2 linked regions of the Pedobacter ginsengisoli genome follow. The protein of the gene in region 1 interacts with the protein of each later gene in a pairwise test. Links are inferred from orthologs where the notes say so. Each region holds a gene or a part of one and is shown on either strand. Other genes may lie near its edges.

Region 1 (4,780 bases):
GCAATAATCACGAAAAGGAATATATAGTTACTGTAAACAAACCTATTACCGAATCATTTTTAACCGGAATGGCCAAAGGCGTACCGGTATTAGGTGTAATGACCAAAAAATGTAAAGTAACCCAGGAAAGCCCCTTTGTATTTAAAATTATACTTATTCAGGGCTTAAACCGCCAGATCAGACGTATGTGTGAATATTTTGGCTTCGAAGTAACGAAACTGGAACGTGTTCGGATCATGAACATCAGCCTGAAAGGCATTCCTGTTGGTGAATGGCGTGAACTTACTCCTGAAGAGCAAACCGTAATATTTAACCTGGTTGCAAAATCAAGTTCATCAGAAAGTGCCTCTGCCCCCAATAGAATAAATAAAAAACCAAAAGCCAGACCGGAAGAGGATCTGTTTGAAAATGTAACACCCAAAAGGTCATCAGGCAAACCCGCAGGTCCTAAAAAGCCTCATGGCAAAGCTGCTTCTGGTAACGTAAGCAGAACCGATCGCCCAGCAGGTGGCAAAGGCAAATCTGCTCCGAAATCTTCAGGTGGTTTTAAAGCAGCTGCTTCAGGCAACGACTGGAACAAAAGCGGGGGTCCAAGCAAAAGATCCGTAAAGCCAACAAAAGGCAGATCAGGAGTTCCCGGAGCAAAAACCAAAAGCCCTAAACGTTAATTTAACTATTCCAATAAAGCGATCTTCATAATCCTGAAATGAATTCAGGATCATGCATCAATATATAAGGAAAAGAATATTTTTTAGGTAACTTTGCATTTATAATGCTTACTACAAAGAAAACTGATATCCGTTCATTAGATCTGGCACAGCTGCAACAGCACTTCATAGCCATGAAAGAACCTTCCTACAGGGCTAAACAGGTTTACCAATGGCTTTGGGAAAAATCAGCACGTACATTTTCCGAAATGAGCAACCTTTCTAAAGACCTTAGAAACAAGCTCGATGAAAATTATGCCATCAATGTAGTAGAAGTCAACAACTCTCAATTCAGTAACGATCATACCATTAAAAACACATTCAGACTTTACGATGGAAACATTGTAGAAGGGGTTTTAATTCCTATGGATGAACGTATGACAGCCTGTGTAAGCTCTCAGGTTGGCTGCAGCTTAACCTGTAAATTCTGCGCAACCGGTTACATGGACCGCAAACGCAACCTTAATGCCGATGAAATTTATGATCAGGTGGTACTCATAGATCAGCAGGCCAAGCAAAATTACAATGCCCCGTTAACCAATATCGTATATATGGGCATGGGCGAACCGCTCCTGAACTACGCTAACGTATTAAAGTCAATCGAGCGGATCACAGCTCCCGATGGCTTAAATATGTCATACAAACGGATTACCGTTTCTACAGCAGGTATTTCCAAAATGATAAAAAAGCTGGGCGATGATGGTGTTAAATTTAATCTTGCCTTATCGTTACATGCAGCTAATGATAAAAAGCGCAATGAAATTATGCCTATCAATGAGCACAACACATTAAAGGCGCTTGAAGAAGCATTAAAATACTACTACTCTAAAACCAAAAACCCCGTTACCTACGAATATATCGTATTCAATCACTTCAACGATGAAATTCAGGATGCCATGGAACTCGCAAAGTTTTGTAAACATGTTCCATGCAAAGTAAACCTGATTGAATATAACCCAATTCAGTTTGCCGATTTCGTCAATGCCGAAGGTGATAAGATCGATGCATTCTCCAACTACCTGAAAAGCCAGGGTATCAATACTAACATCAGACGCAGTCGCGGTAAAGATATAGACGCGGCCTGCGGGCAGCTTGCCGTAAAACAACAAAGCTAATCCCCCTGTTTGATCCCTAAAACACAAAAAGCAATTAAATTAGCGGGGAACTCCCTAAGCTTGCATTTTCAGGATTTCGCTGGCCGGGTGTGACTACAACTGCCGTTACCATAGAAATCTGCTGGACTGCATAAATTCGGCATAAAAAAATTAAGTATTGCAGCCCCTGCCTTTGCAGAATAAATTTATCTTAAGTTTGTGATATGCGTTTGTCTTATTTAGCTGTTCTTCTGCTCTTTCTGGCATTTACGGCCTGCCGTAAATCCGAGGGAATTACTACAGATGCCAAAGCAAAACTCTCTTTTTCTACAGACACGGTCCTGTTCGATACCGTATTTACCTCATCAGGAACTACCAATAAACAGCTCAAAGTTTACAACACCAACCAAAAGGCGGTTAACATCAGCCAGATCCAGCTCAGTGGGGGCTCAGGCTCGTACTTTAGCCTCATCATAAACGGACAACCTGTTAGTCAGAAATCAAACCTTCAAATTGACGGCAATGATTCCATCAGCATCTATGTAAAGGCTACCATTGACGCAAATAGCCAGACGAAACCCTTTATTGCGCAAGACTCTATTGTATTTAACACAAATGGCAACAAACAAACTGTTGCACTGGTTGCCTACGGACAAAATGCAGTTTTTATAAATAATCAGACAATTACAGCCAATACCACATGGAATAGCTTACTCCCCTATATTGTCTACAAATCTGTAACTGTTGCATCAAATGCAACCCTAACAATACTACCTGGTACCAAAGTACTTTTTCACAGCAATTCAGGGATGCATATTAAAGGAACATTACTGGCAAATGGCACCCCGGCAAGCCCTGTTTTATTTTCGGGCGACCGGACGGAGCGTATTTATGCAGATGAACCAGGACAATGGAATGGGTTACACTTTTACAGTAGCAGTTCAAATTCAAAACTTCACTATGCTGTTGTTAAAAATGCAATAATTGGACTCACTGTCGATTCTCTTTCCAAAACCCAAACTCCCAGACTATCGCTTACCAATAGCATTGTTAAGAACATGACCATCGCTGGTTTTGTAGGCTACAACGCACATCTCAATGCATTTAACAACCTGTTTTACAATGCCGGGCAATACCTTTTGTATGGTGTTTCAGGCGGAAAGTACAATCTTAAACAAAATACATTTGCGGGCTATAATGCCAAATTCTCCCGCAGAACTCCCGCACTATATTTTTCTGACCTAAGTAACGCGCTACCCGCCAGAAACTTACAACTCCTGCTCATGAACAATATCATTTGGGGCAGTTTAACTGAAGAGCTGCTGATTGATAAAAAGACCACTGCGGGCATTGATGCCGAAGTAAGCAACAATGTGATTAAAACGATACTAAAAACCTATGAGGGCAATTCTAATCTCCTAAATACCGACCCCAACTTTATCGAGCCACTCAAAGATAATTTTATGCTCAAAAACAATAGTTCAATTATAAATAAAGGCCGTGATTTAAGTACTGATCCTGCTTTTGGTATTTTCCTAAACAAAGACCTTAATAACCAGCCCAGAATATTTCCGTCAGAACCTGGCTGTTACGAAAATAATTAAAAACCACCTCTCCACAACAATTTCAAAATAACGTCGTTTATGTTGATGAGAGCGTTAATTTAGATGGTAAGGGTCGATATTCTTGATAGAGAATATCGGCCCTTTACTTTTTATTTTCAAATAAGCTTTTTATTTTTTGGCAATTGAGAAATAATTCGTTCCTTTGTTACGAGAGCGTTAATTTAAGGGTCGATAATTCCATGCTAATGGGCTATCGGCCCTTTATCTTTTAACAGAAATCCAATAAAAATTTACTTATTTCGAGAGGTTTATAGAAATAATATGCTTTATTTCTTCAGGCTTAAATGGTTTCAATATATGTCCATTCATCCCACAGGCTTTGAATTTGCCCGTCTCATTCTGCAGTGTAGAAGCTGTAAGTGCAATTATCGGTACAGTTTTAAAATACTCATCCTCTAACTCTCTTATAATACTTGTGGTTTCAAATCCATCAATCCCCGGCATCTGAATATCCATAAAAATAAGGTCAAAGGTTTTCTTCATCACCTTCTCAATGGCTTCTTTACCATTTCCGGCAAATTCAAGTTCAAAGCCCCATTTACTAAGTATCCGGTTTGCAATCAGAATGTTGATTTCATTATCATCAACAACCAGTATCCTTTTGCCAACAAATACTGATGGCATTTCAGCTGACTTTAAAGCCCGGGTATTTTGAGTGGCTTTGCTGAATTTAATATCGAAGGAGAATTCGGTTCCACTCCCCTCCTTGCTTTTCACTTTAATGTCCGACTGGTACAGCTTCAACAGTTTCTTGGTAATCGCTAAACCAAGTCCGGTACCCCCGTATTTTCTTGATATATCCGTTTTAGCCTGGGTAAAGGTTTCAAAAATGTACGATTGCTTATCCTCAGGTATTCCAATGCCGTTATCCCTTACTAAAAAACTAATCAATACAGCGTCATTATTTTCGCTCACCAGCTCAATATTGAGGTCTATTTTCCCTTGATCAGTGAATTTAATTGCATTTCCTAGCAAATTCATCAATATCTGGTACAACCTGGTTTTATCTCCCAGAATATTCACCGGAATTTTATCATCCCATTGCAACACCAGCTGATTTCCCTTTTGGCCCGCATTAATCTGCAATGAATTCACAATATCACCGGCAAGATTTTTTATATCCAACGGTATGGATTCCAGCTCCAGATTGCCGGTTTCTATTTTTGTAAAATCCAGAATATCGTTAATAATATGTAGCAGATTCTCTGCCGAAAACTTAAGCACATTCAAATCTTCTACCTGCGATACTTTAGGATCATTGTCAATCAGCAAATGCGTCATCCCAATTATTGCATTTAATGGAGTTCTGATCTCATGACTCATTACCGAAAGGAACATTTCCTTAGCATCACTC
Region 2 (4,973 bases), 840 kb from region 1 along the record:
AAGCCGATAGATACGGTACCCCGGGAAGAGATGCCGGATGAACTAAAGGAAGATAATTAAACAGTTACCAGGAAAAACAAGAATAAAAAACTCAACAAATCAATATAGTTATGGGCAAAGAAAAATTAACCACTCAGTCTCCAATTGTAGTAGGATTGGATATTGGTACTACTAAGATCTGTGTGATCGTTGGTCGCAGAACACAACACGGAAAAATAGAAGTATTAGGTATAGGAAAAGCAGAATCCGCAGGGGTAACACGTGGTGTGGTATCCAATATCCAGAAAACAGTTCAGGGGATAGCTCAGGCGGTAGAACTTGCAAGTGGACAATCGAACGTCGAAATCCGCGTTGTTAATGTAGGTATTGCTGGCCAGCATATCAAAAGTTTACAACACCGAGGTATTTTGACCAGAAGAGAGCTGAATAATGAGATAGGAAAGAAAGACATTGACAAATTAATTGATGATATGTTCAAACTGGTTATGCCCCCAGGAGAAGAAATCATTCATGTATTGCCTCAAGAGTTTACTATCGACAATGAGCCAGGTATTAAAGATCCTATTGGAATGGCAGGAGTGCGTTTGGAAGCAAACTTCCACATCATTTCTGGTCAGGTAACTGCGGTAAAAAATATAATGAGATGCGTAACCAATGCAGGGTTGCAAACTCAGGAATTAATACTGGAGCCATTAGCTTCTTCGGAATCGGTGTTGAGCGATGAAGAGAAAGAGGCAGGTGTGGCTTTGGTTGATATAGGTGGTGGTACTACCGATATCGCTATTTTCCATGAGGGAATTATCCGCCATACAGCAGTTATTCCTTTTGGTGGCAACAGTGTAACTGAAGATATCAGAGAAGGATGTTCTGTGATGAGAAATCAGGCTGAGTTGCTGAAAACCCGTTTTGGTTCGGCATTGGCAGAAGAAAATAAAGAGAATGAGATTATTTGTGTTCCGGGATTGAGAGGAAGAGAACCTAAAGAGATTTCAGTGAAAAATCTTGCTTATGTAATCCAGGCCCGTATGGAGGAAATTATTGAGCATGTTTACTATGAAATTAAATCTTCAGGTTATGAGAAAAAACTAATCGGTGGAGTTGTAATTACCGGTGGTGGTGCTTTATTGAAACACTTGTCGCAGTTGGTAGAATATGTAACCGGATTAGATTGCCGTGTTGGATATCCGAATGAGCATTTGTCAAAATATGAAGACATGCCTAAAACCATCTATGATGATTTGAAAAGCCCAATGTATGCAACCAGTGTTGGTTTATTAATTAAAGGGATACAAAAAGCTGAGGAGTTACTTGAAGAAATGAAGCAGCCGGGAGTATTTGTAGAACGACCAAAAGATAAAGAGAAAGTGAAGCGTTCTGGTGGTGGATTGTTTGATAAACTCCTTGCAAAAACAAAGGATTTTATCAAAGACGACATGAATGTAAGTGACGAAGATTATATAAAACCGTAATATTTTTCAACAAAACGCGATTTTTCCACATTCTTAACAGTTGTGGAAAACGCCTGTTAAAAAAGTGTTAATATTACATAGAGAGATGAACAGGAAAAACGAATTTTTAAATAACTGATTCATAAAGATATGCAGTTTGAAATGTTAAAAGATAAGTCGTCAATCATCAAAGTAATTGGTGTTGGTGGCGGTGGAGGTAATGCGGTAAACCATATGTACCGTTCTGGAATTACAGGTGTTGACTTTATCATTTGTAATACTGATGCTCAGGCACTGGAGTTTAGTCCGATCCCTAACAAAGTTCAGCTTGGTGCAAGTTTAACTGAAGGTATGGGTGCGGGTTCTATTCCGGAAGTTGGGAAAAATTCGGCGATAGAGAATATTGACGATATTAAGCAGATGTTGGGCAGCACTACAAAAATGTTGTTCATCACGGCAGGAATGGGTGGTGGTACCGGAACGGGTGCCAGTCCTATTATCGCTAAAGCTGCAAAAGAATTAGATATTTTAACGGTAGCCATTATTACTACACCTTTTGCCTTTGAAGGTAAAAGACGTAAAATGCAGGCTAACGATGGATTGGATGAACTGAAAAAATATGTAGATTCTTACCTGGTTATTTCTAACGATAGATTACGTGAAATATTCGGTAACCTTACTTTAGGTTCAGCATTTGCTCAGGCAGATGATATTTTAACAACTGCAGCTAAAGGAATTGCCGAGATTATAACGGTGCCAGGATATATCAACGTGGATTTTAAAGATGTGCGTACCGTTATGAAAGATAGCGGCGTATCTATAATGGGTAGTTTTGCCTGCGAAGGTGAAAACAGAGCTTTAAATGCTGTTGAAGGTGCTTTAGCTTCCCCATTATTGAAAGATAATGAGATTGAAGGTGCCAGATATATTTTATTGAACATTAGTTCTGGTACACAGGAAGTAACAATGGATGAGGTTACCATTATAACTGATTATATTCAGGAGAAGGCTGGTCTTTCTGCAGATTTGATCTGGGGTAACTGTATTGATGAGAATCTTGGTGAAAGATTGTCTGTAACCATTATTGCTACCGGTTTCCAAACTAAAGAACAGCGCGAAGAAGACAAAAAGAACGTTAAAAAAATCTCTTTGTTAACTCCTGAAGAGGCACCTATGGTGCGTCCGGTAGAGCCTGTTAACTCTTTTATACAGCCTAAAGCTGATGTTCCTGCCCAGGAACCGGTAATGAAAGCTAAAGAAGAGATAAAGCAATCTGATCTTTTCGGTGATTTATTTAATATCAATAAAACCAGAAAAGTTGATGAACCTGAAAATACAGTTGTAAGACATACTTTAATTGAAGAAGAACCGGTTCAGGAAACTCAACAGGAGTCTGCAGGTTTTGAGTTTGAAATTAAACTCGCTGAAACGGATTTCGTATTTGAAACTCCTGCATCAGTATTCAATAATGATGTTGAAGCTCATAAGGAAGAGATTCTTGAAGTGGGAGCTGATGACGATAAAAACGATGAATCAATAGAAGATCAGCTTAAAAAATCGAAAGAAAGAATTTTAAGATTAAAAGATCTTAGCATGAAATTAAGAACCAGCAATGGTTTGCAGGAGTTAGAGAATGAGCCGGCTTATAAACGTAAGCAAATGCAATTGCAGCAGGTTCAGCATTCATCTGAATCTCAGGTTTCCAGATTTACGTTAAGTAATGATGAAGATGGATCAACTGAAATCAGACCTAACAACTCGTTTCTTCATGATAATGTTGATTAATGATTAACATAAAAAAAATAGAAAGCCTTAGCAATAAATATGTTAAGGCTTTTTTGGCATAATAATAGTGTATTAGCCTTGGTACAGGCTGATGTTGCGTATCAGTCATATTAACCTTAAATTTGCAAAAAATATAAAAAAACTTAATACATATAACATTGGATATTTTTGAAAAGATAGCAAAGCATATGGGCCCTATCGGGCAACATCACAAATGGTCACATGGATATTTCTCATTTCCTAAATTAGAGGGGGATATCGCTCCTCACATGAATTTTCGCGGTAAAGAGCATCTGGTATGGAGCTTAAATAACTACTTAGGTTTAGCTAATCATCCTGAAGTAAGAGAAGCTGATTTAAAAGGGGCTTCGGATTTTGGAATGGCTTATCCAATGGGTGCCCGTATGATGTCGGGTAACTCAAAATACCACGAACAACTGGAGCAGCAACTTGCGGCATTTGTAGGTAAACCAGACGCTTTTCTATTGAACTATGGTTATCAGGGAATGGTTTCTATCATTGATAGTCTTGTGGATAGAAATGATGTTATTGTTTATGATGCTGAATCTCATGCATGTATTATAGACGGATTGCGTTTGCATATGGGTAAACGTTTTGTGTATAAGCATAACGATATTGAGAGCGCACGCAAGCAACTTGAAAGAGCAACTAAACTTGTTGAGCAAAGTGGTGGTGGTATATTGGTAATTACCGAAGGTGTTTTTGGTATGTCGGGTGCACAAGGGAAATTAAAAGAACTTGTTGACCTTAAAAAGGAGTTTAACTTCCGCTTATTGATTGATGATGCTCATGGTTTTGGTACTATGGGGCCTACCGGTGCAGGTACCCACGAAGAGCAAAACTGTATTGACGGGGTAGATGTTTACTTCGGTACTTTTGCCAAATCTATGGCTGGTATTGGTGCATTTGTAGCCTCTACCGAAGAAATGACTAATTTTTTCCGTTACAATATGCGTTCTCAAACTTTTGCCAAAGCATTACCAATGCCTATGGTTATTGGTTTGTTAAAAAGATTAGAGCTGTTAAAGAACAATCCTGAGCTTAGAGAGAAATTATGGAATGTAGCTACTACATTACAGAAAGGCCTTAGAGACCGTGGATTTGATTTAGGCGTAACAAACACAATGGTTACCCCTGTGTTCTTAAAAGGTGAGCTGCTGGAAGCTACGGCACTTACAATGGACCTCCGTGAGAACTACGGAATATTCTGTTCAATTGTAGTGTATCCTGTTATTCCTAAGGGACTAATTGAGTTAAGGTTGATACCAACTGCTGTTCATACAATGGAAGATGTACAGCGCACCTTAGATGCCTTTAGTGAAGTTTCGGATAAATTGAAAAGCGGATACTATAAAGAGAATCAATTCTCTATAGCATAACAGTCATTTTAGTAAAAAGCCCCTCTAAGCATATTAGAGGGACTTTTTTGTGTTAAGTTATTTTGTAATCGCTTGATTTTCAGTCTTATGGTTTAATTTAAAGTAGATTTAATTGTGCATAACCCCATGGAATGTGGAAAAAAACAAGGTTTTAGGCACTTTTTTATTAATCCAAAAGTTTTTTTTATAAAATAAACATCTTACTTTAGTAATAGAGTATTAATCAAAACCTTAAAAACCTAAAAGGAGTAAATTAACGATGAAAAAATTTAATGAAGTAAAAGAGCTTGTAGCAGCTTTAGAAGCTGATGCCGACAAATTCTACAACAAGGCGAACAGT

The links.
Region 2: the proteins of rlmN (region 1) and ftsZ interact in binary tests that used the Escherichia coli proteins (3 or more experiments, as listed by UniProt). The link is inferred for Pedobacter ginsengisoli from one-to-one orthologs.

The regions. Positions count from the first base shown.
Region 1 is NZ_CP024091.1:3,984,176-3,988,955, forward strand. Bases 1-2,797 are described here. They hold rlmN (23S rRNA (adenine(2503)-C(2))-methyltransferase RlmN), read left to right. Parts: upstream 1-772; coding sequence 773-1,822; downstream 1,823-2,797. Other genes in these bases: rluF (23S rRNA pseudouridine(2604) synthase RluF), read left to right, coding at 1-668; CPT03_RS16365 (hypothetical protein), read left to right, coding at 2,026-2,797. Also shown: more of CPT03_RS16365, read left to right, coding at 2,798-3,405; CPT03_RS16370 (PAS domain S-box protein), read right to left, coding at 3,661-4,780.
Region 2 is NZ_CP024091.1:3,146,281-3,151,253, reverse strand. The notes cover bases 926-3,915. They hold ftsZ (cell division protein FtsZ), read left to right. Parts: upstream 926-1,598; coding sequence 1,599-3,233; downstream 3,234-3,915. Other genes in these bases: CPT03_RS13005 (aminotransferase class I/II-fold pyridoxal phosphate-dependent enzyme), read left to right, coding at 3,392-3,915; ftsA (cell division protein FtsA), read left to right, coding at 926-1,469. In the rest of the region: CPT03_RS13020 (cell division protein FtsQ/DivIB), read left to right, coding at 1-60; more of ftsA, read left to right, coding at 111-925; more of CPT03_RS13005, read left to right, coding at 3,916-4,633; CPT03_RS13000 (hypothetical protein), read left to right, coding at 4,893-4,973. UniProt on the Escherichia coli protein: Essential cell division protein that forms a contractile ring structure (Z ring) at the future cell division site. The regulation of the ring assembly controls the timing and the location of cell division.